DNA from 3 places in the Streptomyces sp. NPDC055025 genome. Region 2 is predicted to be linked to each of the others. Evidence: riboswitches for the same ligand, from Rfam matches in the RefSeq annotation. Region 2 holds a riboswitch; each other region holds the start of a gene.
The links. A riboswitch is a leader RNA that binds a small molecule or an ion and turns the genes downstream of it on or off. The one in region 2 is predicted to bind S-adenosylmethionine.
Positions count from the first base shown of each region.

Region 1: it holds a riboswitch for S-adenosylmethionine, as region 2 does, so the genes downstream of both, thrC (threonine synthase) here and ACWGDX_RS36940 (putative leader peptide) in region 2, are expected to answer to the same signal.
Region 3: it holds a riboswitch for S-adenosylmethionine, as region 2 does, so the genes downstream of both, ACWGDX_RS24510 (aminotransferase class V-fold PLP-dependent enzyme) here and ACWGDX_RS36940 (putative leader peptide) in region 2, are expected to answer to the same signal.

Region 1 covers NZ_JBSGVS010000018.1:40,223-50,033, reverse strand. The annotation lists gene ACWGDX_RS13970 (hypothetical protein) at 56-694, opposite strand; gene ACWGDX_RS13965 (RNA polymerase sigma factor) at 691-1,227, opposite strand; gene groL (chaperonin GroEL) at 1,395-3,017, opposite strand; gene ACWGDX_RS13955 (cold-shock protein) at 3,402-3,605, opposite strand; gene ACWGDX_RS13950 (ubiquitin-like small modifier protein 1) at 3,992-4,267, opposite strand; gene thrC (threonine synthase) at 4,367-5,653, opposite strand; SAM riboswitch class I at 5,671-5,798, opposite strand; gene ACWGDX_RS13940 (glucosyl-3-phosphoglycerate synthase) at 6,033-7,097, shown strand; gene ACWGDX_RS13935 (hypothetical protein) at 7,136-7,498, shown strand; gene ACWGDX_RS13930 (alpha,alpha-trehalose-phosphate synthase (UDP-forming)) at 7,619-9,067, shown strand; gene otsB (trehalose-phosphatase) at 9,205-9,811, opposite strand, start outside.
Region 2 covers NZ_JBSGVS010000100.1:1,246-11,056, forward strand. The annotation lists gene ACWGDX_RS36930 (NtaA/DmoA family FMN-dependent monooxygenase) at 1-210, opposite strand, end outside; gene ACWGDX_RS36935 (LLM class flavin-dependent oxidoreductase) at 232-1,440, opposite strand; gene ACWGDX_RS36940 (putative leader peptide) at 1,633-1,800, opposite strand; SAM riboswitch class IV at 1,848-1,958, opposite strand; gene ACWGDX_RS36945 (glutathione S-transferase C-terminal domain-containing protein) at 1,923-2,801, opposite strand; gene ACWGDX_RS36950 (hypothetical protein) at 3,051-3,188, opposite strand; SAM riboswitch class IV at 3,227-3,335, opposite strand; gene ACWGDX_RS36955 (TerD family protein) at 3,721-5,733, shown strand; partial or broken gene ACWGDX_RS36960 (MFS transporter) at 6,068-6,349, shown strand; partial or broken gene ACWGDX_RS36965 (aspartate aminotransferase family protein) at 6,304-6,588, shown strand; gene ACWGDX_RS36970 (hypothetical protein) at 6,819-7,889, shown strand; gene ACWGDX_RS36975 (hypothetical protein) at 8,089-8,400, shown strand; gene ACWGDX_RS36980 (CPBP family intramembrane glutamic endopeptidase) at 8,603-9,541, opposite strand.
Region 3 covers NZ_JBSGVS010000041.1:36,371-46,181, reverse strand. The annotation lists gene qcrB (cytochrome bc1 complex cytochrome b subunit) at 1-266, shown strand, start outside; gene trpD (anthranilate phosphoribosyltransferase) at 453-1,523, shown strand; SAM riboswitch class IV at 1,739-1,856, shown strand; gene ACWGDX_RS24510 (aminotransferase class V-fold PLP-dependent enzyme) at 2,079-3,488, shown strand; gene ACWGDX_RS24505 (Lrp/AsnC family transcriptional regulator) at 3,510-3,791, opposite strand; gene ACWGDX_RS24500 (rhomboid family intramembrane serine protease) at 3,788-4,498, opposite strand; gene ACWGDX_RS24495 (hypothetical protein) at 4,650-4,892, shown strand; gene ACWGDX_RS24490 (NYN domain-containing protein) at 4,926-6,290, shown strand; gene ACWGDX_RS24485 (NlpC/P60 family protein) at 6,612-7,634, shown strand; gene ACWGDX_RS24480 (NlpC/P60 family protein) at 7,939-8,973, shown strand; gene ACWGDX_RS24475 (hypothetical protein) at 9,079-9,811, shown strand, end outside.

The sequences.
Region 1 (9,811 bases), on a different contig from region 2:
GAGAAAGGAACGCCGACGCCGCACGGCTCTCGGCCGCGCCGTGACGGACCGTCCATCACCCCCCGAGCCCCAGCGCCTTCCGTACCTCCGCGCTCAGGGCAACGGTGTTCTCCGGGCCCGGCGCCGCCCTGCCGTCCCCGTCCACTCCGTACCAGCCCTGCATGGTGCTCACCAGGTAGTACCGTCCGGCGCGTTCCCCGTCCTCCGTGAGCAGGAAGACATACTCCTTCCCCGCGGTCAGCGGAGCCGTCTCCGCGGCGGTGTCCGGGGTGACATAGGACAACTCGATCCGGTCCCCGGGCACTTCGCCCTTGGCCGTCGCCGTGATCTCCACCGGTGCGACCGTCTCCGGGGCCTGCCACCGGTCGGCGCCGTGGCTCTCCTCGCGGCCGGGGCCGAGCCTGCCCCGTACGATCACGTCCGCCGCCGCCTCCAACCGCCCGGTGCTCCCGTAGTACGCCTGGTCCGCGATGGCGCCGCCCTCGGGCGGGCCCCCGCCCGGACCCTCCCCGCCGCCGCCCCCGGTCGCGAGGAACGCGGCGCCCGCGACGACAGCGGCCGTACCGCCCACGAGCGCCGTCACCAGAACAGTGCGGCGGTCCGGTCCCCGGCGCGCGGACACGGCCCGTCCCGGGACCGGCTCCGCCCCCGGCACCGGGTTGGCGTGCTTGATCAGGGATTTGACGCGGATCACGCCGACTCCTCGGGCTCGGGCTGTACAGAACGGTCTCGTACGTAAAGGTCCCGGAACGCCTTACGGGCCCGGTGCAGCCGGACCCAGACCGCCGGGACCCCGCAGCCGAGGACCTCGCCGATCTCGGCGGCGCTCAGCCCGTCCCAGTAACCGAGCATCAGCACATCCCGGTGCCGTTCGGGGAGCCGGTCGAGGGTGTCCAGTACGGCGGTGTCCTGCCCGGTCGCGGGCGCGCGGTTCAGTTCGTCGGTGATACGCCGGTGGAGTTCGGTCAGACGCGCGGTCTTGCGGTAGTGGTTGCTCAGCAGATGGCGCGCGGTGACGAACAGCCAGCCGCCGCTCGTCTCATGGCCCGCGGCCGTCCGTTCCCACGCGGTCCTGAAGACCTCCGCGGTCAGCTCCTCCGCCGCGCCCCGGTCGCCCACCCGCCGGTGGACATAGGCCGATACGCGCGGGTGCTCGCGTGCGTACATGGCCGTGAACCGCTCGGAGCGATCGCCGTCGGGCGCACGGCCCCCGTCGCTCCCCGTCATCCGAAAGGTTTCCACATCTCTCATATGTCATGAGCCCGGCGGATCCTTACAAGCCGCGGGACACGGCCCGGGAAACGCCCGAGGGCGGCACCCCCGCGAAAGGGGTGCCGCCCTCGGTACGTACCAGGACCGCGTCCGAACCGGCCGGCTCCGAGGAGCCGTCAGGCTCAGAAGTCCATGTCACCGCCCGGCATACCGCCCGGAGCGGCCGCGGCGGCCTTCTCCGGCTTGTCGGCGATGACGGCCTCGGTGGTCAGGAACAGCGCGGCGATGGAGGCCGCGTTCTGCAGCGCGGACCGCGTCACCTTCGCCGGGTCGATGATGCCCTCGGCGATCATGTCGACGTACTCGCCGGTCGCGGCGTTCAGACCGTGACCGACCGTCAGGTTGCGGACCTTCTCGACGACGACGCCGCCCTCAAGACCACCGTTGACGGCGATCTGCTTGAGCGGGGCCTCCAGCGCGAGCTTGACGGCGTTGGCACCGGTCGCCTCGTCGCCCTCCAGCTCCAGCTTGTCGAAGACCGAGGCAGCCTGGAGCAGAGCCACGCCACCACCGGCGACGATGCCCTCCTCGACGGCGGCCTTGGCGTTGCGCACCGCGTCCTCGATGCGGTGCTTGCGCTCCTTCAGCTCGACCTCGGTCGCGGCACCGGCCTTGATGACGGCCACGCCGCCGGCCAGCTTCGCCAGACGCTCCTGGAGCTTCTCGCGGTCGTAGTCCGAGTCGCTGTTCTCGATCTCGGCGCGGATCTGGTTGACCCGGCCGGCGACCTGGTCGCTGTCACCGGCACCGTCGACGATGGTGGTCTCGTCCTTGGTGATGACGACCTTGCGGGCGCGGCCCAGCAGGTCCAGGCCGGCGTTCTCCAGCTTGAGGCCGACCTCCTCGGAGATGACCGTGCCGCCGGTGAGGATGGCGATGTCGTTGAGCATCGCCTTGCGGCGGTCACCGAAGCCCGGGGCCTTGACGGCGACGGACTTGAAGGTGCCACGGATCTTGTTGACGACCAGGGTCGACAGCGCCTCGCCCTCGACGTCCTCCGCGATGATCAGCAGGGGCTTGCCCGACTGCATGACCTTCTCCAGCAGCGGAAGGAGGTCCTTCACGTTGCCGATCTTGGAGTTCACGATCAGGAGGTACGGGTCGTCCAGGGACGCCTCCATACGCTCCATGTCCGTGGCGAAGTACGCGGAGATGTAGCCCTTGTCGAAGCGCATACCCTCCGTCAGTTCGAGCTCCAGACCGAAGGTCTGGGACTCCTCGACGGTGATGACGCCTTCCTTGCCGACCTTGTCCATGGCCTCGGCGATGAGCTCGCCGATCTGGGTGTCGGCGGCGGAGATGGAGGCGGTCGAAGCGATCTGCTCCTTGGTCTCCACATCCTTGGCCTGCTCCAGCAGGGCGCCGGAGACGGCCTCGACGGCCTTCTCGATGCCGCGCTTGAGGGCCATCGGGTTGGCGCCGGCGGCCACGTTGCGCAGGCCCTCGCGGACGAGCGCCTGGGCCAGCACGGTCGCGGTGGTCGTACCGTCGCCGGCGACGTCGTCCGTCTTCTTGGCGACTTCCTTGACCAGCTCGGCGCCGATCTTCTCGTACGGGTCCTCGAGCTCGATCTCCTTGGCGATGGACACACCATCGTTGGTGATCGTGGGGGCGCCCCACTTCTTCTCGAGGACGACGTTGCGACCCTTGGGGCCAAGGGTGACCTTGACGGCGTCGGCGAGCTGGTTCATCCCGCGCTCGAGACCGCGCCGTGCCTCCTCGTTGAACGCGATGATCTTGGCCATGTGAAGTGGTCCTCCCGGACTGGGGTGGATTGCTCCGGACCGCGCTGGCGCCCGCGACGGACGGCCTGAGAGCCGTGCGGTTCCTTGCCCCACCGGCTCTTCGGGCCTCACCGACCCGGTCCTTAAGTTGTCACTCTCACTCGCAGAGTGCTAACGCCAATGATTAGCACTCGACCCCCGAGAGTGCAAGCGCCCCCGGACTCCGGCGGTGTCCCCACGCCGGGCCGCGTGCCACCCGCGCCCGCTCATCCGGGCGCCGTACCCACGCCGGCCGCGCGCCACCCGCGCCCGGACACGCACGAGGGGTCCGTATCCCGTCTCCGGGATACGGACCCCTCGGCGTGAGCCGTGAACTGCGTGCGTCGGTGGCCGATCGCGCCGGGATCAGACGGCGAGCTTGACCATGTCCGCCTGCGGACCCTTCTGGCCCTGCGAGATCTCGAACTCCACTCGCTGACCTTCTTCAAGGGTGCGGTAACCGTCCATCTGAATCGCGCTGTAGTGGACGAAAACATCCGCACCACCGTCTACCGCGATGAAGCCGTAGCCCTTCTCCGCGTTGAACCACTTGACGGTGCCCTGAGCCATGCCTAACTCCCCTATTACTGGCCCTTCCAGGGGCCACACTTCGCGCCGGAACGCGTCGACCGCGGCTGAATGTATCTGCCCAACTGCCCTCTGCAACAGGTCAATCGGACGAGAATTATGGGCATGGCCGAACACGCATAGCGACGAATTCGCTGCGTTCCCGGGCAAGTCGGGCCGGGCAAAGCGCACCTAAAGTGCAAACAGCGCGATGACTTCAGCCCTATGTTGTCGCGTTCTCATACGCGCGCCGGATGGGCGGCGGAGGGGCGTTCCCACACTCTATCGCGTTCAACCATAAAGAATGGCTCCCTCCGCTTCTCTTGCGGAGGGAGCCATACCGGTCACCCGGTGTCGCCACGAAAGGGGCGGGCCCGGGGGCCCGTGAGTCAGCCTCCGGCGACCGCGGGGATGATCGAGACGCCGGCGCCCGCCGGGGTCGCGGTCTCCAGGCCCTGCTCGAAGCGGACGTCGTCGTCGTTCACGTACACGTTCACGAAGCGGCGCAACTTGCCCTGGTCGTCCAGGACCCGCGCGGCGATACCGGGGTGGCTGGCCTCCAGGGACTGGATGACCTCGGAGAGGGTCGCCCCTTCGGCCGGGACCTCGGCCTTGCCGCCGGTGTACGTACGGAGAATGGTGGGGATGCGGACGTTGACGCTCATGTTGGGTGTTCTGCCTTCCGTCTTCCGTGACGTCGTCGGGGTCGGTGGGCCGGATCGCGGGTGAGCGGGCCGGGCCGGGTCATCGGGCCGGGCGGCCGGTCAGCGGGCCAGACCGGCGTCGCGGAACGCGTCCAGGCTCGGGCGGATGGTCGCGGTCGGGCCCGTCGTCGGCGCCACCGCGTCCAGGGTCTTCAGTCCGTCACCCGTGTTGAGGACCACGGTCGTCAGCGCCGGGTCGAGCACTCCCGCCTCGATCAGCTTCTTGGTCACGCCGACGGTCACCCCGCCCGCGGTCTCCGCGAAGATGCCCTCGGTGCGCGCCAGCAGCTTGATCGCGTCGACGATCTGCTCGTCGTCGACGTCCTCGACCGCGCCGCCGGTGCGACGGGCGATGTCCAGGACGTACGGGCCGTCGGCCGGGTTGCCGATCGCCAGGGACTTGGCGATGGTGTCGGGCTTCTGCGGCCGTACGACATCGTGTCCGGCCTTGAAGGCGGTGGACACCGGCGAGCAGCCCTCGGCCTGGGCGCCGAAGATCTTGTACGGCCTGTCCTCCACGAGCCCCAGCTTGATCAGTTCCTGGAGACCCTTGTCGATCTTCGTGAGCTGCGACCCGGAGGCGACCGGGATGACGATCTGGTCGGGCAGCCGCCAGCCGAGCTGCTCACAGATCTCGTACGCGAGTGTCTTGGAGCCCTCGCCGTAGTACGGACGGAGGTTGACGTTGACGAAGCCCCAGCCCTCGCCCAGGGGATCGCCGATCAGCTCCGAGCAGAAACGGTTCACGTCGTCGTAGTTGCCCTCGATGCCGACGAGTTCACCGCCGTACACCGCGGCCATGACGACCTTGCCCTGCTCCAGGTCGTGCGGGATGAACACACAGGAGCGGAAGCCGGCGCGGGCGGCTGCGGCGCCGACCGCGCCCGCCAGATTGCCGGTGGAGGAGCAGGAGAGTGTGGTGAAACCGAAGGCGCGGGCGGCCTCGACGGCGATGGCGACGACACGGTCCTTGAAGGAATGCGTCGGATTGCCGGAGTCGTCCTTGATGTGCAGGGAGCCGGTGATACCCAGTTCACGGGCGAGATTGTCGGCCTTGACCAGCTTGGTGAAACCGGGGTTGATGTTCGGCTTCGAGGCCACATCGGCCGGGACGGGCAGCAGTGACGCGTACCGCCAGATGTTGTCCGGGCCGTCCGCGATCCGCTTCTTGAGCTCTTCGGGGGAGCCGCTCGGCAGGTCGTACGCGACTTCGAGCGGCCCGAAACAGCTCGCACAGGCGAAAAGGGGACCGAGCTCGAATCGCTCTCCGCATTCGCGGCACGAGAGGGCGGCGGCGGGTCCGAGATCAACGGTGCCGCTGGCGTGGTGGACGGTCTGCACAGCCATGATGGCGAGGCCCTTTCTCCTCATCTTCCTTACGACGCGTTTCGCCGCAAGACGGAATTGGCACCTTCCCCACCGTGACCTCGCGGTCGGCGGGAGGGTTGCCGGGACTTCAACGGGCCGTTCCCTCAGTCCCTCTGGATGAGCGCTATGGCACCGGACCAGGTCCGGCGCGTTTTTCCGCGTTACGACCCCCGGCATGCGGCGGTCATACGTGTTGTTCAAGACTGTAACCGAAGGAGCGGACGGTTGAGATAGTGGTCCGCACCGCGAGATGGATCACGTTCGACCGGATTCGCGGGTCGCGTCCCACCGGGTTCCGGCCCGGTTCCCGACCGGATTCGCGGGTCACGTTCATGGAACACGTCAGGGAGTACCGACCGTGCTGGAAGAGGTGGAACGCTGGCTGACCAGGCGTTCCTGGTCAGCGGCCGACCGTACGCTCGACCGGCTCCTGGTGGCGAAGGCCGCGCGCGGCACCACGGTGAGCGTGGTGCTTCCCGCGCTCGACGAGGAGGCGACGGTCGGCGCGATCGTCTCCGTGATCCGGCGCGAGCTGATGGAGCGGGCGCCACTCGTCGACGAGCTGGTGGTGATCGATTCCGGCTCCTCCGACCGTACGGCGGAGGTCGCCGCGGCGGCGGGCGCGCGGGTGGTGCACCGGGACGCGATTCTGCCGCGGCTGCCCGCACTGCCCGGCAAGGGCGAGGTGCTGTGGCGGTCACTGCTGGTGACGAGCGGCGATGTGGTGTGCTTCGTGGACGCCGATCTGCGGCGGTTCTCGGCCGACTTCGTGTCCGGGACCGTGGGACCGCTGCTGACCGATTCCGATGTGCACTTCGTGAAGGCGATGTACGACCGCCCGCTGCGGGAGGACGGGACGGACGGTGACGGCGCGGACGGTGACGGCGTGGGCGACGTGGGCGCGGACGACGTGGGCGTGGGCCGCTACGGCGCGGGCGGCGGCACGCGCGACGGCATGGGCGGGGCGGCGGCCGGCGCCCAGGGCGGGCGGGTGACCGAGCTGGTGGCGCGTCCGCTGCTGAATCTGCACTGGCCTCAGCTGGCGGGGTTCGTCCAGCCGCTGGGCGGGGAGTACGCCGCGCGCCGCTCACTGCTGGAGCGGCTGCCCTTCCCCGTCGGGTACGGCGTGGAGCTGGGGCTGCTCGTGGACGCGCTGCACACGGTCGGTCTGGACGCGCTGGGGCAGGTGGACGTGGGGGTGCGGTTCCACCGCCACCAGGACGACCGGGCGTTGGGGCGAATGGCCGCGGCCATCTACCGTACGGCCCAACTGCGGCTGTCCCGGGCGCACTTGGTACGGCCGGAGCTGACGCAGTTCGACCGGGGCGAGCACGGCTTCGTACCGCGCACCTACTCCGTGGACACGGAGGAACGGCCACCGGTACGCGAGATCGCGGAGTACACGTCCGGACGCGCGGCGTAACCGCGGATCACCTCACCGATTGCCTACATTGCGCCCTTATGAGGGCAAAACATCTGATTATCTGCCGATTCTTCGGGGTGCTGGCCGGGACGCTGGTGCTGCTGGCACCGGGACAGGCGTCGGCCCTGGCACACGTACCCCTTCAGGGGTCCGGGCCCCTGCGGATGCCGGTCCACGAGCCTTTCCACAAGCCTTTCCACGAGCCTTTCCGCGGTCCTCTCCACGAGCCGCTCCAGGAGCTTTCCCACCAGCCCCCGCACGAGCCGCTCTACGGGTCCCTGCAAGGGCAGCTCGCGGACACCGGAGGGGCGGCCGAACGGCTGTGGCTGCTGGGCGGGGTGGCGCTCGCGCTGACCGGCGCGGGGGTGGTGGCACTGGCCGCGACCCGCGGCCGCCGCTAAGGGTTGTCCCGTAGGCCCTGTCCGGCGGACAGGACCTCAAGGACGGCGGGCCGCCGCACCGGGCGCAGACCACACCGTCCGTACGTTTGAGCGTTTACGCGACGGGCTAGGTTTCGCCACATGGTTACCGAGCCGCCCTCCCGGGCCCAGGTCCTCGTCGCGTCCAACCGCGGCCCCGTCTCGTACAGCGTGCGCGACGACGGCACGCTGACGGCGAAGCGGGGCGGCGGCGGGCTGGTGTCCGGTCTGTCGGCCATCGGCGCGGACGCGGACGCGGTGTGGGTGTGCGCGGCGCTCGGGGACGGCGACCGCGAGGCGGTACGGCGTACGGACGGCCGGCTCGACCCGGCGGACACGGGCGGCCAGCGGGTCCGGATGCTGGGGATCGCGCCCGAGGTGTACGAGGACGCGTACAACGGCGTCGCCAACTCCACGCTCTGGTTCGTCCACCACCTGCTCTACCAGACCCCGCTGGAGCCGTCCTTCGGCCCGGATTTCCGCGCGCGATGGGCCTCGTACGAGACGTACAACCGCGCCTTCGCGGAGGCGCTGGCGGACGAGGCCGCGGAGGGCGCGGCGGTCCTGGTGCAGGACTACCACCTGGCGCTGGTGCCCGGGATGCTGCGGGCGCTCCGGCCCGATCTGCGGATCGGTCACTTCTCGCACACGCCATGGGCCCCGGTGGACTACTACCGGCTGCTGCCCGACGACATCGGCCGCCAGCTTCTGCGGGGCATCCTCGGCGCGGACCGGGCGGCCTTTCTGACCCGCCGGTGGGCGGACGCCTTCACGGCCTGCTGTACGGATCTGCTGGGCGGGACCGGCAACACCAGGATCGGTGTGCACGGCCTGGGCACGGACGCCGACTTCCTGCGCGAGCGCGCGCACCGGCCGGATGTGGACGAACGGATCGTCACCCTGCGCGAACAGATCGGCCGTCCGGGGGACGCCGCCGACGGCTCGGACGATCTCCGGAAGACCATCGTCCGGGTGGACCGTACGGAACTGTCCAAGAACATCGTCCGCGGTCTGCTCTCCTACCGGCAGCTCCTCGTGGACCACCCGGAGTGGCGCGACCGCGTCGTCCATGTCGCCTTCGCCTACCCCTCCCGGCAGGATCTGGCGGTCTACCGCGACTACACCGCCGAGGTCGGACGGGTGGCCGACGCGGTCAACGCCGAGTTCGGCACGGAGAGCTGGACCCCGGTCGTCCTCCATGTCCGGGACGACTTCGCGCGCTCCCTGGCCGCCTACCGGCTGGCGGACGTGGCCCTGGTCAATCCGATCCGGGACGGGATGAACCTGGTGGCGAAGGAGATCCCCGTGGTCTCGGAGCGCGGCTGCGCGCTGGTGCTCTCCCGGGAGGCGGGAGCGTACGAGGAGATGGGTGAGGACGCCCTCGCGGTGAACCCGTACGACATCACCACCACGGCGAGGGCCCTCCACGAGGCGCTGAGCATGCCCCTCGACGAACGCGCCGAACGCGCCAAACGCCTGGCCGCCTCGGCGACGGCCCTGCCTCCGCAGCAGTGGTTCCTGGACCAGCTCACCGCCCTGCGCGCGATCTGAGACACGAGCCCGGCCCCCCGCCGCTCGCGAGGGGCCGGGAGGACCGGGCTGGGACGGGGCGGGGCCGACAGGGACGGTACGGGGACAGGAACGCGCGGGACAGGACCGGGCGGACGGGCCGGGCGGAGCGGGCGGTGTCAGCCGATGGTCCGGGCCAGTGCCGCCAGGAAGTCCACCACCGCCGCGGGGCCCGGGAGCCGGAGATCGGAGCGTTCCGCGAGGTCGGGGACCTCCGAGCCGCTGCACACCAGCAGGCCCGGGTGGCCGTCGGAGCGGAGCTTCTCGACCGCCGCGAAGGCCGGGAGGTCGCCCAGGTCGTCGCCCGCGTAGAGGACGGTCTCGGCGCCCACCTCACGGACGTACTCCAGCAGCGCCACGCCCTTGTCCATACCGGGCGGGCGCAGCTCCAGGACCAGACGGCCCGGTTCGACGATCAGCCCGTGGCGGGCGGCCAGTTCGCCCAGCGGCCCGCGCAGGGCCTCGAAGGCGGCCTGGGGGTCGGTGGCGCGGCGGGTGTGGACCGCGACCGCCTGGCCCTTCTCCTCCGTCCATGTACCGCGCCAGGCGTCGAACCGCTCCAGGAATCCGGGCAGTTCGGCGCGGACGGCCGCGACACCCTCGTGCGGGGCGGGGGTACGGACGGTGCCGCTGACGGCGTCCCAGCGCTCGGCGCCGTAGTGGCCGAGGACCACGAGACGCTCCAGGCCGGGCACCCCGGCGAAGCCGCCGTAGCGGACCGCGACC
Region 2 (9,811 bases):
GATCCGGCCGCCCTGTTCCCGCAGCCGCAGCCCCTCGGCGAGAAAGAGGAAGTCGAACTTGGCGCGCTCGGCGGTCCGCGCGAAGTGGACGAACGAGCTGAACTCGACGTGGCTGCCGGCCTTCGGGTCGCTCCATACGGTGGTGTTGTTGACGCCGGGGAAATGCGCGGCGAGGTGGATCTGCTTCAGCGGCTTGGCGGGCTTGCTCATTGCTCGTACGGTCCTTCCGGCTCAGACGGCGGCGTAGCGGTTGGCGGGGCGGGGCAGTCCGAGCAGTCCGCGCAGCGTGCTCGCCCCGTACGCGGTACGGAAGGCGCCGCGGCGCTGGAGTTCGGGCACCAGGTGGCGGGTGATCTGCTCCAGGTCGTACGGCAGGGCGCCGGGGCGCAGCCGGAAGCCGGTCAGCCCGGCGTCCCGCCATTCCTCCAGCAGGTCCGCGAGCCGCGCGGGCGACCCGGTGAAGACGCGGGCGTCGCTGACGTACTCGGCGCCGGCGCGTTCGTCCAGACGGGCCTTGCGGCCGGCGGCGGCACCGGGGTCGTTGTCGAGGAAGACCACCAGGTCGCCGAAGACGTGCACGGTCTCGTCGGCACGGCCGGCGGAGGCCTGTGCCGCGCGGATCTCGGCCAGGACGGCGCGGGCGTCGTCGGCGTCGCCCGGGGTGACGAATCCGACGTCGGCCGAGCGCGCGACCAGTTCGTACGGGACGGTCGCGTGTGCCAGCGCGGTGACGAGCGGCTGCCCCTGGGGCGGGCGCGGGGTGATCGAGGGGCCCTTCACACTGAAGTGCGCGCCCTCGAAGTCGATGTAGTGCAGCTTGTCGCGGTCGATGAAGCGTCCGGTGGCGACATCGCGGATCTCCGCGTCGTCCTCCCAGCTGTCCCAGAGCCGGCGCAGCACCTCGACATAGTCGGCGGCCTCGTCGAACAGCTCCTTCACCCAGGGCCTGCCCGTCGCCCCGGCCAGGTCCTCGGTCCGCAGGCCCGGGACCGTACGGCGGCCGAAGTGCGCGGCCTCGTCGGCGCGTCCGGATACCCTGACCTGGATTCCGGCCCGTCCGGTGCTCACATAGTCGAGGGTGGCGATCGCCTTCGAGAGATGGAAGGGCTCGGTGTGGGTGACCACGGCGGTCGGGACCACCCCGATGTTCCGGGTCGGCGGCGCCACCCGGGCGGCGGTCAGCACCGCGTCGAGACGGCCCCGTACCTGGTCGGTGCGCTCGTCGGGCTCGACCTGACGGGAGGTCTGGAGGCTGAGCGAGTCATCGATGGTCACGAAGTCCAGCAGCCCCCGCTCGGCCTCGGTGACCAGGGCGGTCCAGTACCGCGCGGTGAGCAGTTCGGCGGGCCGGGCGTCGGGCTCCCGCCAGGCCGCGGGATGCCAGCCGGCGCCGTCGAGGGCGACGGCCAGGTGGAGGGGTGCGTGTGCTGCTCGGGGCATTGGGCGTACCGCTTCCTGTGAGCATGCCGAAACTCGTCCGCGCCCGTGCTCGGCCGGGGTGGAGGATCGGCGGGAGGGGAGGATCGGCGAGAAGGGAGGAACGGCGAAAGGGAGGAACGACGAAAGGGCGGAGAAGAAGGCCGGAGGAGAAGGCCGGGCGTTCCGGGCCCGCGAGGATCCGACGGACAGGGCCTAACCGACGGACAGGGCCTGGCCGGCCGGACAGGCCTGGTCGGCGAAGTGCCGCGCGGCGGCGGACTCGTAGGCCGGACAGAGCGCGGCGGCGACGCGCTGGAGATCGATGTGCCGCCGTGAGTACATGGCGGTGGTGACCAAGGGCCGCTGGGGAGTTCCCCGCACTGCCGTCACCTCCATCCCGTCCGTCCCGGTCGGCTCGCGCCGTCCCGGGCCCGCTCGCGGAACCGTCTTCGGCTCCGCCGGGCCGTCACCCGGAGCGCTCCGCCGCGTGGCGGGGGCGCCGGTCAGCAAGCCAGGGCCTGACGCCGGCACTCATCACCCGCCGGCACCGTGGCCCGGCTCCGGTCTCCGGCTCCGGCACAGTCCTTCTGGGTGGAACACACGTCCTCACCGCCGTGTTCCCGCTTTCCCGCCGTACGCGGAATTTCCTGGAAGGCCGGATGGGTCCCCAGCCGCCGTACGTACGACCAGAGGCGGTCACCGGCGGCCACGCGCCGCAGGGCGTCGACGTCCAGGTGGACGAGCGCGACCCACAGATCCACGTCCGCCGCCGTCAGCGTCTCGCCCAACAGATAGGGGTGCGAGGCCAGTCGGCGCTCCAGGAGATCCAGCGCCTGGTCCTGGGCGAGGCCCTCACCGAAGCCCCCGCCCAGGCCCTCACCGAGGAGTTCGCGGACGGCGTCGATGTCGGCGGCCAGGGCGGCGGGCCGCAGACGGGGCAGATCCGCGTCGTCCTGGTCGGTGAAGTGGACGGCGAGGTCGTCGAGGATGTCGGGGGCGTGGTTGCTCACCACCCGTCCGCTCCACAGGTCGCACAGCGCGGGCACGGTCAGCGGACCGTCGTAGTGGTGCCGGGTGGTCTCGTAGGCCGTGCGCAGCGCTGTGACCGCGTCGGAGCCGCCGGACCCGGCCGGAAGGCCGTCGGACCGGGACGGGAGGAGTGTGGTGCTGATCGAGTCCTTGAGCCCGAGCAGACCGAGGGTGATCGAGATCCGCAGTGAGAGCGGACAGCCCAGCGAGAGATACAGGTGGTAGCGGTGTGCGACCGGGTAGTAACCACCGCCGGGACCGGCGCCGATACGGTCGCGGAAACGCGGGGGTGTGCCGGGGTGGGAATCGCGAAGTGCCGACGGGAAGGACGTCTGTGCAAAGGTCTCGGACATGGCACTCTCCAGGGATGCGGTGGAGCCCCGGTGGCTTCTTCGGCGCCGGTGGCCGTACGGAAGGAGGGTCCGGCGGCGCGCGGCAGCGCACAACGCCCGGACCTGGCAAGGCGATCGCGGAACGGTCAGCCTCGGACGGCAGGCATGAGGCCGGTTCGGCCGACCCGGCCGGCATGAGGCAGGCCCAGGCTCAGGCGCCCGGCGGGCAGCCGGCTCGACGGCCGGCTCGACGGCCGGAGCGCGGCCGGCTCAGACAGCCGGCACGCAACCGCTGCGGAGCCGCAGCAGATCGATATGGCGGCGCCTGGTCAGCAGGCGCGGACGCGGCAGCGGCGCCGACCGGAAGGTCCGACAGACGCTCTCGCTCTTCTTCGCTGTCCTGCGCATCTCCGCCGGTCCCGTCCTCGGGCCTCGCGGAACGAGCGAGACCGCACTTGCCCCACCGCCCGGGTGGGACCTGGTCGTCACCCGGGGCACCCCGTCGCGGTGGAAGGGTTGCCAGTCAGCGGGCCGGGGCCGGTGACCCACCCGAACAGGGACTCCGCGCGGGCGAGCGCTGACAATCGTGACCGTCGCCAAACAGTCTGAGCGCGCTCCGTTGGACCGTCAAGGAGTCGGAACAAGGCAGAACGGCCGGATTCGGACGGGCGGACGGGCCCGTCGGGCGGTCCGGAGAACAGGGAAACCTCGACCGCGGTCCGGGACCCGGGACGCCGTCCACATATCAGGGAACACCCGCCGTGCACCGGGGGAATCAGTACTCAAACCCTTAATCGCCGCATTGGCACTCTAGGGGTGTGCATCCCACGCTAAGGTTCACTTCGCACATGGGGAGTGTGCCGTGGATCACATCGCACGATCGGTCGGCCCGTGTAGCGGGCCCGGCGCGGTCGCATGGCTGGGGGGCCGCATGCTGGAAATGGTCAAGGGTGCCAATGTCGGACTGGACGCCCTGAGCGAGGACATCAGTTCAGTGGTCCTGAGCTTGGCATGGCGCAGCGCGACAGGGGACGGGGACGCTGATGTCTCCCTGCTGCTGGTGGGTGGGGACGGGAAGGTGCGCAGTGACGCGGACTTCTTCTTCTACAACAACCCGGCATCGGCCGACGGCAGCGTGCAGTTGCTCGGCAAGACACCGACGTCCGACGGCAGCGAGGACCGGATCACTCTCGATCTGAGCGCCATGTCGGCGGGTGTGGAACGCGTCGTCCTGGCGGCCAGCAGGTATGGCGGCGCGCGATTCGGTGATCTGGACGAGCTGCGCGTCACGCTCGCCGACCGTACCGGCGGGCCCCTTCTCACGTTCTCCATCGATGACGCGGGGGTGGAGAGCGCCTTCATTTTCGGTGAGCTGTACCGGCGAGGGGAGGGGTGGAAGTTCCGGGCCGTCGGCCAGGGGTACGAGAGCGGTCTGGCGGGTCTGGCAACGGATTTCGGCATTGATGTGGACGACGCGTCCGAGGAGGAACCCGAAGCGTCGGTGGAGGACGCCGCCCCGGTGCCTTCCGCCGCCGTGCTGGACACTCCGGCCACGGAGCTTCCGGCGACGCCGCCCGCGCCACCGGCGGCCCCCGAAGTCGCCGGTGTACCCGCGCCTCGGCGTCCCCGTACCGCCAAGAAGAAGGTCGTACTTCCCAGGACGGGCGGGAAGTCACTCGCCGAGAATGACGCGTGGCGACGTGCCCGGCTCTTCCCCGTCCCGTCCCTCAAGAGCGACCGGGAAAGGGAGACGCGGGCGACATCCGTCCTTCTTTCGGTGATGGCCCAGGTGCCGGAGTTCGGGCGCAGGCTCACCGCCGCGTTCGGCGCTCCCGCCGGCCGCACGGAGACCTTCACGGAGGTCTCGCTGCCGCATGGGGACACGCCCAAGCGCCCCGATGGCGTCATTCGCGTCGAGCGTGCCGGGAAGTTGTGGACCGCCTTGGTGGAGACGAAGACCAATGGCAACGCGCTCAAGACCGTACAGGTGCAGGACTACATGGACATCGCGTCGAGGCGCGGCTACGACGCAGTGATCACCTTGTCGAACGACGTGGCTCTGGACGGCAGGCCCTTGGTGGACGTCAAGGTGGACGGCCGGCGCAAGCACAAGGTGGCGCTGTGGCACCTGTCCTGGGCGGAGGTCGCTCACCAGGCGCAGATGCTGATCCGTCACGAAGGCGTCGGCAACGCCGCGCACGCGTGGCTCCTCCTCGAACTCTTGCACTATCTCCAGCACGAGAACTCCGGCTGTCACGGTTTCCAGAACATGGGGCCCGCCTGGGTACCCGTACGCAAGGGAATCGACGAGGAGACACTCTGCCAGGGCGACCCGCACGCCATCCAGGTGGTCGAGAGCTGGGAACGCCTCGTCCGCCAGGTCTGTCTGCGGCTCGGCGGTGAACTGGGCCAGAAGGTTCTGCCCGTACAGCGGGCCAAACGCGGCACCGACCCGCATACCCGCCGTGTCACTCTGGCCGACCGTCTCTGCGAGGACGGCCGCCTGCACGCCGAACTCCGTATCGACGGCACGCCGGGTTCCCTGTTCGTCGCCGCAGACCTGCGCACCGGCAAGCTGCGTACCTCCATCGACATCCCTGCCCCGGAACAGGGCTATCCCCTCACCTGGGTCAAGCGACTGGTCCGCCAACTCGCAGAAGCGCCGGCCGACCTGCACGTCGAGACACTCATCGAGGGCCAGGGCGTGGGCCCGCGCGGCACCTTGGAACGGCTCCGCCCCGAGCCGGCGGACATCCTCCCGCGAGACGGCGCGCAGATCACCGGCTTCCGGCTGTCCCTCTTGAAAGGCATGGGCAGCACGCGCGGTAACACCGACTCCGGTTTCATCCGAAGCGTCGACGACGCCGTGGACCGTTTCTACAACGGCGTCGTCGCCCATCTTGAACGCCGTCCGGCCAAACGCCCCCAACTCGCTGAAACCACCGCTGGATGACCAGTGTTTCGGCGACTCCCACCCTTTGGTTCGGAGCGACGAGGCTACGGCCGGTGCGGCGCTGACATCGTCTAGGGTCTTGCGTCTGGATCTGGCTGGGTGAGGGAGCGCCCGCCGCGGTAGCGGCTGGTGTCCGCGTGGTGCCGTGGATCGCAAGGCGGAGGGGGGAGTCCATGCGGAGCGTAGGCGACCGACGACAACGCGGCGAGGCGCGGTGCCAGGGCACGCGAGCCCAGCAAGGTCCGAACGAGAGGCCCTAGGGCCGCGACACCCAGGCGCCGGAGTTCATGCCGCCGTCACACCCGGCCCTTGTCGCCCGCTCGGACCGTCGTTCATGATCTGCGGCATGTCGGCGGACATCCGTGCGCACCACGAACCGGTCCCGCGCCTGCCACGACCGATGCGTATCGGATACGGGCTCGGCTCCCTGTGCACCGGCACCTTCGCCACCGTGCCGGGCCTGATCCTGCTCTACTACCTCACCAACGTCCTCGCCGTACCCGCGGCCGTCGCGGGAGCGGCGGTCTTCCTGCCGAAGGCCTGGGACGTCCTGGTCAATCCGCTGGCGTGGCGGTCCTCCAGCATGTCGGTGACGACGGCTGCACCGCGCCGGCCGGGCGGGTCGCCGAGGCCTCGGACCGGCTGCCGGCGGGCCTGCGCGGGACCGACGGCGTACGGGTACTGGGGGAAGGGGCCGCGGGACTCGTCGCGTTCACGGTCCTCGGCGGGCCGGCGGACGGTGACCCCGACCTGAACCTGCTGCTCCACCTCGCCGACGAGATGCGCGAGCGCGGCTGGTACCTCCAGCCCCAGCTCTCCTTCGACGGGCTGCCGCCCAGTCTCCATCTCACCCTGGATGACCCCTGTCCTGGTACCGCTCGACGCGCTTGCGGGGCCGCTCAAGGAGCGGCTCCTCACGGAGTTCATCGGCTCCGTCTTCCACACAACTCCGGTCCGGGGCTCGGTCCGAGGCTGACTCGGTCGGAACACCGTTCCCCCCGGCCGCGCTGCCTCAAAGGTGTTGGCCGCGCCCCGCCGATCCGGGATGATTCGCGTGTCCGGAGGCCGGAGGCGGGGGAGGACCGATGGGCGATGTGTTCGCGTGTGCGCGGTGCGGCGCCGTGCTGACCGCCACCTTGTCGCGGGTCGCGCTTCCCGTCCACGCCCACCACCGCTACGGACACGTGATGCTCCCCGCCCTGATGGAACCGGGGACGTACGCCGTCGACCCGGAGCCCTTCGGGCCGCCATGGCGGCCGTGGAGCGAGATCGGGGCGGGTGAAGCGGAAGCCCGCGGTGTCTTCGCGCCGGTTCGCTCCCTTTCCTTCGGTGCGCCCGGGGCGATTGTCGTCGCGCCGGGCGACACGCGCGGCACCGTCCTGTTGCCGGAGCGGTGTGACGGCTGCTGCATGGGGGTGGACGGGAGGGACGGCCCGAATCTGGCATGTGTGCGATGCGGGCGGCCGGTGGCGACCCGTATCGACGACTGCTCGCTGTGGCAGGCGGTGCGGCTCGCGCCGCAGTCCGTGCGCCGGCTTCCCGCCGAGGATCCCGCCGGCCGGACCGCCGGCCGGGAGGCGCCGCTGGAGGAGTGGCAGGGTACGCCGCCGATCGAGCCGCCCGGCAGGTGGAGCCCGCGGTGGGAGGCGGCGGCCGGGGCCGCTCTGGCCCATCTACTGGCGGCCTCGGCGGGCACACCCGTGGCCGTCCCCGAGGGTCTTGTCACGGACATGTTCGGCCGCGTGCTCGAAACGCTGCTCCCGCCGGGACCGTCCGGGCCGCCGGCGAAGAGAGCGGCTCTGGCGGGACCGGGCCTGCCCGCCCCGGACCCCGCTCCCGATATCGTCCTCGTCCCGCGGCATCCGCGGACGGGGAGGGCGTGGCAGGCGTCCGGTACCGCGGTAACCGTGCCGCTGACCGCCGACGTATGGACCCATCTGGCCTTCTACCGCGAACGGTTGCGCGTTCCCGTGACCGGCGGAATGCCCGACGGTGTCTTCCGCGACGATCCGCTGCCGCCGTACCCGAACCAGTTGTTCGGGCCGGACTCGGAAGTGTTCCTCCACACGCTGGCACGGCTGCCCGCCGTCCGTCAGCCGTGGCTGCGCGGGATCTACGACCGCGTGATGGAACACCCGTACGCCCGCCCGTTCTAGGGGATTGCTCCGCTACCGGTCCGGACAACGCACAGGGTTCGGGACGGAGACCCGGCCTCCCTGAAAGGCGGAGGCATCGACCGGACAGGGCCTAGGGACGCGCTATCGCTACAGCTATGCCGTCTTCTCCACCTCCGGCTTCAGCCGGGACGCCCAGGAGTACGCGCTCGCCTACCAGATATCGCTGGTCGACCTCTCCATGCCTGATTTCCACGGGTTGAAGACCCTGGTGTCATCTACGGCGAAGCTGGTCCACGAGGCACTCGGCGAGATCCCGGTGGGGTCACGGCCGCCGGTCCACCGTGTGCGCGGTTACCTACGGGATCGACTGCTCCGGGCCGTGGACGCGTACCCGCCGCCCTTCGACGGGGAGTCTCCCCTCCCGCCCCCGGCCGTCGCCGGGCCGCTTGATCACCTTGCCGAGAGGCTGAGCAGCCGGCAGAGGCTCGGCCTGGTCCTCGCCGCCCTGACCTTCCAGCTGCGTTACGCGGCGGCCGAACTGCGCCGGTGAACGCGGGGCCGAGGTCGCGGGGCCGACGTCGCGGATCGCCGGGCTCGGTCGCCGAGTTGGCGGCCAAGCGCCAAGCGCCAAGCGGCCGAGCGGCCGAGCCGCCGAGCCGCTCGAATGGCCTGACGGTGGCAACGCCGCGGCTGAGTGCCAGCCGCGGCGGTGCCACCGCCACCCGGCGGCTCTGGTGCGCCGCCCTTGTTGATCACCTTGAGGTCATCTGCGGCGACGCGTCAGTGACGACCTGGTGCGGGTGAGGGGCCGCCTGAACGGGCGGGTCCGTCCGGCGATCGCGCTGTGTGGCGAGCAGGATGACCGCGAGAACGACCTGTACCGCCAGGATGAATGCCTGCGTGACGGGCGACTCGACGGTCAGTACGGCCATGGTCGCGTTGAAGCCGAGGTGAACCGCGATGGACGCCGCGACTCCGGCACGCTCGTAGGCGTAACCGGCCAGCAGCGCCACCGGGAGGACGCTGAGCGAGAACATCAGGCCACTCCAGCCGAACAGACCGAACTCGGCCTGGACCGTTCCTTCGATGAAGAACAGCGGCAGATGCCAGACCGCCCAGACGGCACCCAGCAGGAGGCCGGCCTGAAGACGGTTCATGGACGCGCGCAGGCGCGGATATGCCGTGCCGCGCCAGCCGGGCTCCTCGGACAGCGGACCGGCGATCAGCATGCTGACGAAGAACGGGACGATTCCGCCGACGGTCGAGATCAGTTCCTTGCCCTCGGTCAGGCTCACCCTGGTACCGCCCAGGACATCCGCGAGCAGCGCGCCCGCCACCACGGTCGCCGATGCCAGCACCAGCAGCGGCAGCGCCCACAACAGCCGTACGCCCTGCCGGAACTTCACCGTACGAGCCGGTACGGGTTCCCCGCGGCGGGTGCGGCGGACGCGGACCGCGATCGCGCCGAACACCGGGCCGAAGCCGCCCAGCAGATAGGGGATGGCGGTGGGGGAGCTCGTCGGCGATCCGCCGAGTGCGATCGCGATCAGCCAGAAGGTCCAGGTCGTCGTGAAGGTGACGGCGAAGAAGAGAGCGAGGCCGCTTTGCCGGCCGTCGATGTCGCCGGCCCCGACCTGCCGCAGCTCCTCGCCGCTTCCGGTGGGTCCGGTCCCGCTCTTCCGCTGGAACATGTCCGCCGCCCTTTCCGCTGAGGCGCTCTCTGCGCCATGTCCATGACGCTACGGACGGCGGGAGCGCGGCACATTGGGCGTACGGCCCGGCCGTGGGGTGGTGTTGGGTACACCCCCGCTGACCGGTCAGGACCCGATCTCGCCGACCGGTGTCGGAGGCGTGCGGTTGGATGGGGGCGTGACCGTGTACGACATCGCTCGACGACTTCCCGCCCTCGTCATGTGTATCCCTCGCGACCGCTGACGCCGGAAAAGTGTCGTCGTTGAACG
Region 3 (9,811 bases), on a different contig from region 2:
AGGTGCACACCCCGCTGGACCAGTCCGATCTGCACAGGCTGACCGCCCACGACCAGCACAAGCCGGCCGAGATCGGCCCGGAGGTCGACGAGAACGGCGTACGGCGCAAGGTCGGCCCGGCCGAGAGGCTCCGGGTGAAGCTGAACAAGGGCTACTACGGCGAGGGCAACCAGATCCCCAAGCCGACGGCCGAGGAGTACAACGAGATCGCCGCCGCGCACGGCCATGGGCACGAGGAGATCACCAGCGGCCACAGCAAGCACTGATCCACCGGTTCGCCACCACCGAGGGCCCCGGCCCGGTCTCCCCGCGAGGGGGACCGGCCGGGGCCCTCGGCGTGGGACCGTCCGTACTGCGGGCATCCGTCCTGCCGGCCGGGCGTACGCCGATAGGCTGGTGGCGCGGGCCTCGTACGGTCCGCACACCCGTCCCGGAACCCACCAGGAGCGAGCATGAGCGCTGTGACCCCCGTCGGAGGCGACACCGTGGCGGACCGCACCTGGCCGGGCGTGCTGAACCCGCTGCTGCGCGGCGAGAGTCTGGGCACGGAGGACACGGCGTGGGCCATGGACCGCATCATGAGCGGCGAGGCCACCGACGCGCAGATCGCCGGGTTCGCGGTCGCCCTGCGGGCGAAGGGCGAGACGGTCGAAGAGGTCTCCGGCCTGGTGCGCGCCATGTACGCGCACGCCAACACCATCGAGGTGCCGGGCCGTACGGTCGACATCGTCGGCACGGGCGGCGACCTCGCCAGGACGGTCAATATCTCCACCATGGCGGCGATCGTCGTGGCGGGCACCGGCGCCAAGGTCGTCAAGCACGGCAACCGCGCCTCCTCGTCGGCGAGCGGTGCCTCGGACGTACTGGAGAAGCTCGGCGTCAATCTGGAGCTGACCCCCCAGCGGGTGGCCGAGGTCGCCGAGGAGGCGGGCATCACCTTCTGCTTCGCGGTGAAGTTCCATCCCGCGCTGCGGTACGCGGCCAAGGCCCGCAAGGAACTCGGCGCCCAGACCACCTTCAACATCCTCGGCCCGCTCACCAACCCGGCGCGGGTCAGGGCCCAGGCGGTGGGTGTGGCGGACGCGCGGATGGCGCCGATCGTCGCGGGTGTGCTCGCCGAGCGCGGAAACTCGTCCCTGGTCTTCCGCGGCGACGACGGCCTGGACGAGCTGACCACCACCGCGACATCACGGGTGTGGGCGGTACGGGACGGCAAGGTCACCGAGGAGGCCTTCGACCCCCGGGACGTGGGCCTGGAACTGGTCCCGGTCGAGGCGCTGCGCGGCGCGGACGCGTCGTACAACGCCGATGTGGCCCGCCGGCTGCTGGCCGGCGAGACCGGCCCCGTACGCGACGCGGTGCTGCTCAACTCGGCGGCGGCGCTGGTGGCCCTGGACCCGACGGACGACCCCCTAGCCCTCCAGCTCGCGGCGGGTATCGCGCGGGCGGCGGAGTCGATCGACTCGGGCGCGGCGGGGCGCACGCTGGAACGCTGGGTGGCGGCGAGCCACCGCGACGCCTAGGCCCTGTACGCCTAGGCCCTGTACGGCTGGGCCCTGTACGGGCCAGGTCCTGTACGGCTCTGGCGCGGGTCGCCTCCCGGTCAGGGGGCCGTGGTGCGGGGTGCGTTGTCGGGGTGGGCCGGTTTTCGAACCGCCCACCCGCCGCGCCCCGCACACGTCCCGTATCGCGGACACCCGTTGGGGCGCGCGGCACCCTGTGCCATAATCTTGGACCAGGTCATGAGTGACAGCGATTAAGGCCCCGGCTCGCTGTCCGGCAACCCTCCGTCCGTGGCGGGGTGCCCCGGGTGAAGACCAGGCCGTGGGCAGCGAGGTCCGCGGCAAGCGCGGACCCCTCGCACCTTGGGGTCCTGGTCCTCAAGGGAGCAGTCTCGTGAGCAAGCGAATGTGCTAGGGCCTGTCCGACAGGCCCCAGGGGTTTTTCGACCCCTTCTTCAGTACGCCTCCATGCGTCGAGGCACCCCCCGTCACCGCCCCCGCGGCTCCGTCGAGCCGTGGTGCCGCCGTGCGGGTTCCTGAAAGCCGTTCCGACTTGTCCCGCCGGGAGATATCGCCATGTCCGCATACCTGAACGCCGCCGCCCCGACCACCGCCACCGCGACCTCCGGCACCGCGACCTCCGGTACCGACCCGCTGCCCGTCCTCGGGCGTGATGTCACCGTGCCGCTCGTCACCGGCGGCGAGGTCAGCTACGCCGCGCTCGACTACGCCGCCAGCGCCCCCGCCCTCCAGCGGGTCTGGGACGACGTGGCCGCGTACGCGCCGTACTACGGCAGTGTCCACCGCGGCGCCGGCTATCTCTCGCAGCTCTCCACCGACCTCTTCGAGAACAGCCGCCGCACGGTCGCGGAGTTCCTCGGCTGCCGCCCCGACGACCAGGTCGTCTTCACCCGCTCGACCACCGACTCGCTGAACCTGCTCGCCGCGGTGCTCCCCGCCGACTGCCAGGTGTTCGTCTTCGAGACCGAGCACCATGCCTCGCTGCTGCCCTGGCGCGAGGCCCGGGTCAGCTATCTGAACGCCCCCCGCACCCCCGCCGAGGCCGTCGCCACCCTGGAGCGGGCGCTCGCGGAGCGTGACCCCCGGGGTCCGGCGCTGGTCTGTGTGACCGGGGCCTCCAATGTGACCGGCGAGCTGTGGCCCGTACGGGAGCTGGCCGCCGCCGCGCACACGCACGGCGCCCGGATCGTGCTCGACGCCGCGCAGCTCGCCCCGCACCACCCCGTGGACATCGCCGGGCTGGATGTCGACTGGGTCGCGTTCTCCGGGCACAAGCTGTACGCGCCCTTCGGCTCCGGGGTGCTCGCGGGCCGTGCCGACTGGCTCCAGGACGCGGAGCCCTATCTCGCGGGCGGTGGCGCCAGCCGCGCGGTGGCCCGGCGGAGCGACGGCGGGGTCGATGTCGCGTGGCACACCACCGCGGCCCGGCACGAGGCCGGTTCCCCCAATGTCATCGGGGTGTACGCGATCGCCGCCGCCTGCCGGGCGCTCACCGAGGCGGGCTTCGACACCCTCGTCGACCGTGAGCGGCGGCTCGTCGCCCGAGTGCGCGCGGGTCTCGCCGAGGTGCCCGAGGTCAGGGTGCTCTCGCTGTTCGGCGACGACGCCCCGCGCGTCGGTGTCCTGTCGTTCGTGGTCGAGGGATGGAACAGCTCGCACTTCGCCGCCGCGCTCTCCGCGGAGTACGGCATCGGTGTACGGGACGGTCTCTTCTGCGCGCACCCGCTGGTGCGGACCCTGCTGGGCACCGACCCGCAGGACCCGGGGGAGTGCGGCGCCCCGGAGGCCGAGCCGGGCGAGCGCTCGCTGAACGCGATCCGGGTCAGCTTCGGCGCCGGCACCCCGGACGAGCACGTGGACCGCTTCGTCCGGGCCGTACGGGAGCTGGTGAGCCAGGGAGCGCGCTGGAACTACCGTACGGAGGACGGCCGTTGCGTCCCGGACCGGGACGGCGCCACGGCCTGACGCACGGAGCCGCAGGCGGCCTTACGCGTCGAGTCCGATGGCGAAGGCCGCTTCGAGGTCGTGCTGTGAGTACGTACGGAACGCCACATGCGTGTCCGTGGCCTCGACACCCTCGATCCTGCTGATCCGGCCGGGGATCACATCCGCCAGATCGTCGTGCCTGGCCACCCGCACCATGGCGATCAGGTCGTACGTACCGGTCACCGAGAAGACCTCGCTGACGCTGTCCAGCGCGGCGATCGACTCCGCGATCTCGGGGATCCGGGCCACGCTGGTCTTGATGAGCACGATCGCGGTGATCACGGTTGACGTTCTCCCTCGGTGGCCGCGGTGTGGTCTCCCACTCTATCGGTACGCCAGTACCGCCCCCAGGCGTAGAGAAACCCGGTGGCGAAGCCCACGAGGTGCGCGAGATAGGCCACGCCGGGACCCGAGCCCGCGCCGCGCGCCGCCAGCCACTGGATCGCGAACCAGAAGATCAGCACGATCCAGGCGGGAAAGCGCAGCGGCAGGAAGAACAGGAACGGGAAGAGGCTGGTGACCCGGGCCTTCGGGAAGAGATAGAGAAAGGCGCCGAGCACCCCCGAGATCGCGCCCGAGGCCCCCACCAGCGTCTGGTCCGAGGCCGCGTTCACCATGGCGTACGTGAGCAGGGCGAAACAGCCGACGGTCAGATAGAAGAACAGGAAGTGCGCCCGGCCCAGCCGTTCCTCCGCCATCGCGCCGAAGACGAACAGAAACAGTATGTTCCCCAGCAGATGCAGCCAGCTTCCATGGACGAAGAGCGCCGTCAGCGGGGTGAACAGGGCGCGTGGGGAACCGCTCAGCAGCTCGACCGGGATGACGCCCCACCGTTCGAAATACAGGCTCTGCGCGTCGAGGAGCGCCTCGCCTCTCCCGTACGCCGGGTTGAACCCCGACGACGGACTGAACAGGAATGCCAGACAGCAGAGGCCGATCAGCGTGTGGGTCACCACCGGTCCGTCGGCCGTCGTCCGCGACGTATTCACCGACAGAGCATGGCTTACCGGGAGTGAAGGGTACAGAGTGCCTCGCCGCTCCCTGGGGTGGCCCGGAGGCCGTAGGGTTGCAAGGAGTACATCCGCTGTTCGACGGCGCGCCGCGGGCGGCGGCGGCAGGGACGACGAAAGAGGACGCATGATGACGACGGTTCCCCAGCCGACGGCCGCCACCCGGTGGCGCTGCACACTGTGCGGCAATCTCACGCGTTTCGACGTGACGCGGTCGTCGAGGGCCGTCGAGTACGTCCATCTGGACCTGGCGGGGGAGCCGAGGGTCGAGGAGCGCGAGGTGGTCAGTGAGACCATCGAGTCGGTGCGCTGCCGGTGGTGCAACGCGGTGGATCAGATCGAGCTGGTGGACAGGCCGGGCGCCGGTTCCTGAGGGAGCCGCCCGAAAGGGTATGGGGTGACGGATGTGGAGCAGGCCGCAAGCGGTGCTGAGCCGGCCGGCGCGGCCGGCGGTGACGCCGCGGAGGCGCTGGACCGCCCGCTCCCGGACGGGGTACGACGCAGGGTCATCGCGCTGGTCTCGGACGCCTTCGGCGGTCTGACCGTCACCGAACTCCCCGCGCAGCTGCGCCAGTACGCCCGGTTCACGCCCAACAGACGGGCCAAGTTCGCCGGTAACGCGATGGCGGCCGCCCTGGAGAGCGATCCGCTGTTCCGGCAGCGGATCGGTGAGCGCATCAGCCACTCCCAGCCGGAGCTGGCCGGGGCCCTGGAGTCGGGGTCGCCGCCGGCCGCCGCGGATCCCGTCGACGTGGCCGCGGCCGCGTATGTGCTCAGGCCCCCCGGATGGGTGAAGTTGGTGGCCGCCGCGGGCGAGGAGGCCCAGCGCGCGGACGCCGAGCGCGCCGACGAGGAGGCCCGGCGCGAACTGGATCGGCTGCGTGAGGAACTGGCCGTGGCCAGGGCGCTGACGAAGAGCGAGACCGAGCGGCTGCGTACGGAACTGGAGTCGGCCCGCAAGGAGGCCGAGTCGCTCCATCGCAAACTGCGCAGTGCCCAGAGCGATGTGAAGCGGGGCGAGGCCGCCCTGCGCCGGGTGCACGCGGAGACCGAGGCGGTCAGGGCCGAGGCCGCCGCCGCGGTGTCGGCCGCGGAGAGCGAGACCCGCCGGATCAAGGCGCGGCTCGGTGAGGCCGAGTCGGCGGTCGAGGCGAGCCGCAGGGCCGCCCGCGAGGGCCGCTCGGTGGAGGACATGCGGCTGCGGCTGCTGCTGGACACCGTGCTGGAATCGGCCCAGGGGCTACGGCGCGAACTGGCGCTGCCGCCCGCCACGGTCCGGCCCGGCGATACGGTCGACGCGGTCGAGCCCGGCCGGATGTCGCCCAAGGACGTGGCGGCCCGCGCGCTCTCCGAGACCGATCCCGCGCTGCTCGACCAGTTGCTCGCGCTGCCGCAGTCGCATCTCATCGTGGACGGCTACAACGTCACCAAGACCGGCTATCCGACGATGCCGTTGGAGAAGCAGCGGCTGCGGCTGCTGGGCGGGCTCGCCATGCTCGCGGCGCAGTCGGGCGCGGAGATGACCTGTGTCTTCGACGGCGCGGAGCTGGCGGCGCCCGTGCTGCTCGCCCCGCCGCGCGGGGTGCGGGTGCTGTTCTCCAAACCGGGTGTGACCGCCGACGAGTTGATCCGTCAGCTCGTCAGGGCGGAGCCGCCGGGGCGGCCGCTGGTGGTGGTCTCCACCGACCGTGAGGTCGCGGACGGAGTGGCTCTGGCCGGCGCCAGACCCGTCGCGTCCGCCTTGTTGCTGAAGCGGCTTTCGCGCATCTAGTCAACTTGTGGGATCAATGCCCGAATTAAGGGCCTTTTTCTGGGGCGTAGCGTCAAATGTCCATCACTGCCTGTGTAGCGTCTGTAAATAATGCGCGTCCTGACGGAGATTTTCCTTGTCAGGATTTGAACTGATCACAAGAAGGTCACTATGGTCAGGCGTCGAACCTTCGCGCGGTTGATCACCCACCCGGGGTGACAGCGAAGGAACCGCCGATTTCATGCAGTTCAGCCCAGCTGGCAGGGGTATGGGACGTATGGAGCCGGGGCCCTGTGTCCCCCATGGCCCGGTAGGCGGCTGAGGAAGAAGGAGCTCGCCTCCGTGGCGTCCCACCGTCGTCCCAAGCAGCCGAGCCGCGCCCGTGTGACCGTGCTCACCGCGACCGCTGCCGCCGCTGTCGCCCTGACCTCCCAGGCCGCTCAGGCCGCTCCGCAGCCGAGCAAGAGCGACGTCAAGGAGAAGGTCGACAAGCTTTACGAGGACGCCGAGAAGGCCACCGAGAAGTACAAGGGCGTGGAGGAGCAGCAGACCAAGCTGGAGAAGGAGGTCGACGCCCTCCAGGACAAGGTCGCCCGCGGTCAGGACGAGCTGAACGACCTCCGCGACAGCCTCGGTTCGATGGCCAGCGCCCAGTACCGCACCGGCGGTATCGACCCCGCCGTGCAGCTCTTCCTCTCCTCGGACCCGGACAGCTATCTGGAGAAGGCGTCCACGCTCGACCAGGTCAGCGCCCAGCAGGCCGAGTCGCTGCGGCAGATCCAGGAGAAGCAGCGCCTTCTGGCGCAGCAGCGCCAGGAGGCCCAGACCAAGGTCCAGGACCTCGACGAGACCCGCAAGGAACTGCGCGCGAAGAAGGACCAGGTCCGCGAGAAGCTCGCCGAGACGCAGAAGCTGCTCAACACGCTCACCGCCCAGGAGCGCGCTTCGATCGCCGAGGACGAGTCCCGCGCCAACCGCGCCAGTTCCCGCGCGGACCTCGGCAACGCGGTGCCCGCCTCGCAGCGCGCGTCGGCCGCCTTCGCCGCCGCCCAGGGCAAGATCGGCACGCCGTACGTCTACGGCGCCTCCGGCCCCAGCTCCTTCGACTGCTCCGGGCTCACCTCGTGGGCGTACGCCCAGGCCGGTGTCTCCATACCCCGTACGTCCGAGGCTCAGGCCAACGCCGGTACGCGGCTGGGCATGAGCCAGCTCCAGCAGGGCGACCTGGTCATCTTCTACGGCGACCTGCACCACGTCGGTTTCTACGCGGGCAACGGCCAGGTGCTGCACGCCCCCAAGCCGGGTGCCAGCGTGCGCTACGAGTCGATCAACAACATGCCGTTCCAGTTCGGCGTACGTATCTGAGGTTTCATGCCGGGATTCCCCGTCCGGGGCTCCGCCGCACTCTCTTCCCGCCGCACCCCCTTCCCGCCGGATCCCGGACTCCATGCCCGCCCATTCGGGCGAATTCCCGCACCTCCCGCTGACGCCGCGCCCCGCCGATGACCTGTGGTCTACGGCGGGGCGTCACTTTGTGTGCGCGGGGCGGTCGTTGGCCGCTCCGTGATCGCCCGGCTACTGTCTGCTCCCGCGGCTCAGGCCAGTGGTCCGCCCGTCGGGCGGCCGGGGGCCGCGTCAGTGCGTTCAGCGGAAGGAAGTGCGGCCTCCTGTGGTGTCCCATCGCCGTCCCTCACACTCCGGCCCCCTGGTTTCCCGCGGGGGCGCGGCCGTGGCCCTGTCCGCCGCGGCGGCCACGGCGGCCGCGGCCCTCGGAGCGGTCCCGGCGGGCGCCGACCCGCGGCAGTCGCCCGAGGAGACCCGGGCCACGGTCGACCGGCTCTACGAACAGGCCGAGAAGGCGACCGAGCAGTACAACAAGGCGACCGAGCGGGTGGACCGGCTGCGCGCGCTGGTGGACCGGGCGCAGGACAGCGCGGCGCGCGGCCAGGGGAGCGTCAACCGGATGCGCGGAGCGCTCGGTTCGGTCGCCGGCGCCCAGTACCGCTCCGGCGGGATCGATCCCGCCCTCGCCCTGCTGCTCTCCTCCGACCCCGACAGCTATCTCGACAGGGCCTCCGTACTGGACCGGGTCGGCGAACGCCAGTCCGGTGCGCTGAGAGAACTCAAGCAGGCCCAGCGGAGACTGGGACAGGTACGTATGGAAGCCGCCCGCGATCTCACCGAGCTGGAGCGCAGCAGGGCCGTCGTCGCCCGGCACAAGCGCACCGTCGAGGGGAAGCTCGCGCAGGCGCGGCGGCTGCTGAACTCCCTGCCCGCCGCCGACCGGGAGTCCTACGACCGGGCCTCCCGCTCCGGCCGCGGCGGACCGGCCACGCTCTCCGGCGGCGGACCGGCCTCCGCGCGGGCCTCCGCCGCGATGCTCGCCGCCCAGCGCGCGGTGGGCCGGCCCTATGTGTGGGGCGCCAACGGGCCCTCGGGCTTCGACTGTTCGGGACTCACGCAGTGGGCGTACGCGCAGGCGGGCGTCGGACTGCCGCGTACCTCCCAGGCGCAGCGGTACGCGGGCAGTCGGGTCCCGCTCTCGGAGGCACGGCCGGGGGATCTCGTGGCGTACCGCGACGACGCGAGCCATATCGCGATGTACGCGGGCAACGGCCAGGTGATCCATGCCCCGTATCCGGGCGCCTCGGTGCGCTACGACCCGGTGGGCATGATGCCCGTCTCCTCGGTCACCCGCGTCTGATCCACCGGTCGCGCTCCTCGGCCGCGCGTCGGGCACACGCGTCCGGTCCCGCTCCCCGGCACACGCGCCCGGTCCCGCTCCCGGGCACGCCGTACGATCGGCGGGGTGGCAGGTCGGGCGCGTACCGCGGCGGGACGGCACGGTACGCGCGGGCGCGCGGCCGTGCTGTGGCTGACCGTGCTCCTGCTGGTGCCGGTCTGGGGCTGTACGGCCCCGGCGAAGGCCCCCGACAGCGCCGCCGCGGCGATCGGGCAGACCCTGGACCGCAGAGCCGCCGCCGTCCTCGACCGCGACGAGCGCGCGTATCTCGCCGTCCTCGACCCCACGGCGACGGCGCTGCGCGCCACCGGCCGCCGTGAGTTCCGGAACCTCGCCGAGGTGCCGCTCGACTCCTGGACGTACCGGCTCACCGATGTCGAGCGCTCCGGTGACCGGGCCACCGTCCGCGCCGAACTGCGCTACGGGCTCGCGGGCTACGACCGCGCTCCGGTGTCCGCGCCGCGCACGCTGGAGCTGACGGAGCGCGCGGGGCGCTGGTATGTGACCGCCGACCGGCCCGGCGAAGGCGCCGCCCAGCAGCTCTGGGAGCAGGGCCCGGTACGGGCCGTACGGGGCGCCCGCAGCCTGGTCCTCGGCGCCGGGCAGGACGACGCGCGGCTGCGCGCGATCGCTGCCACCGCCGACCGGGCCGTCCCGGCCGTCGACGACGCCTGGCCGCGCCCGTGGGCCGGCCGGGCCGTTCTGCTCGTCCCCGGCTCGCTGGAGGCCATGGCGAGGCTCCTGGGGGCCTCCGCGGCCGGTTACCGGGGCATCGCGGCGGTCACCACCGGAATCACCG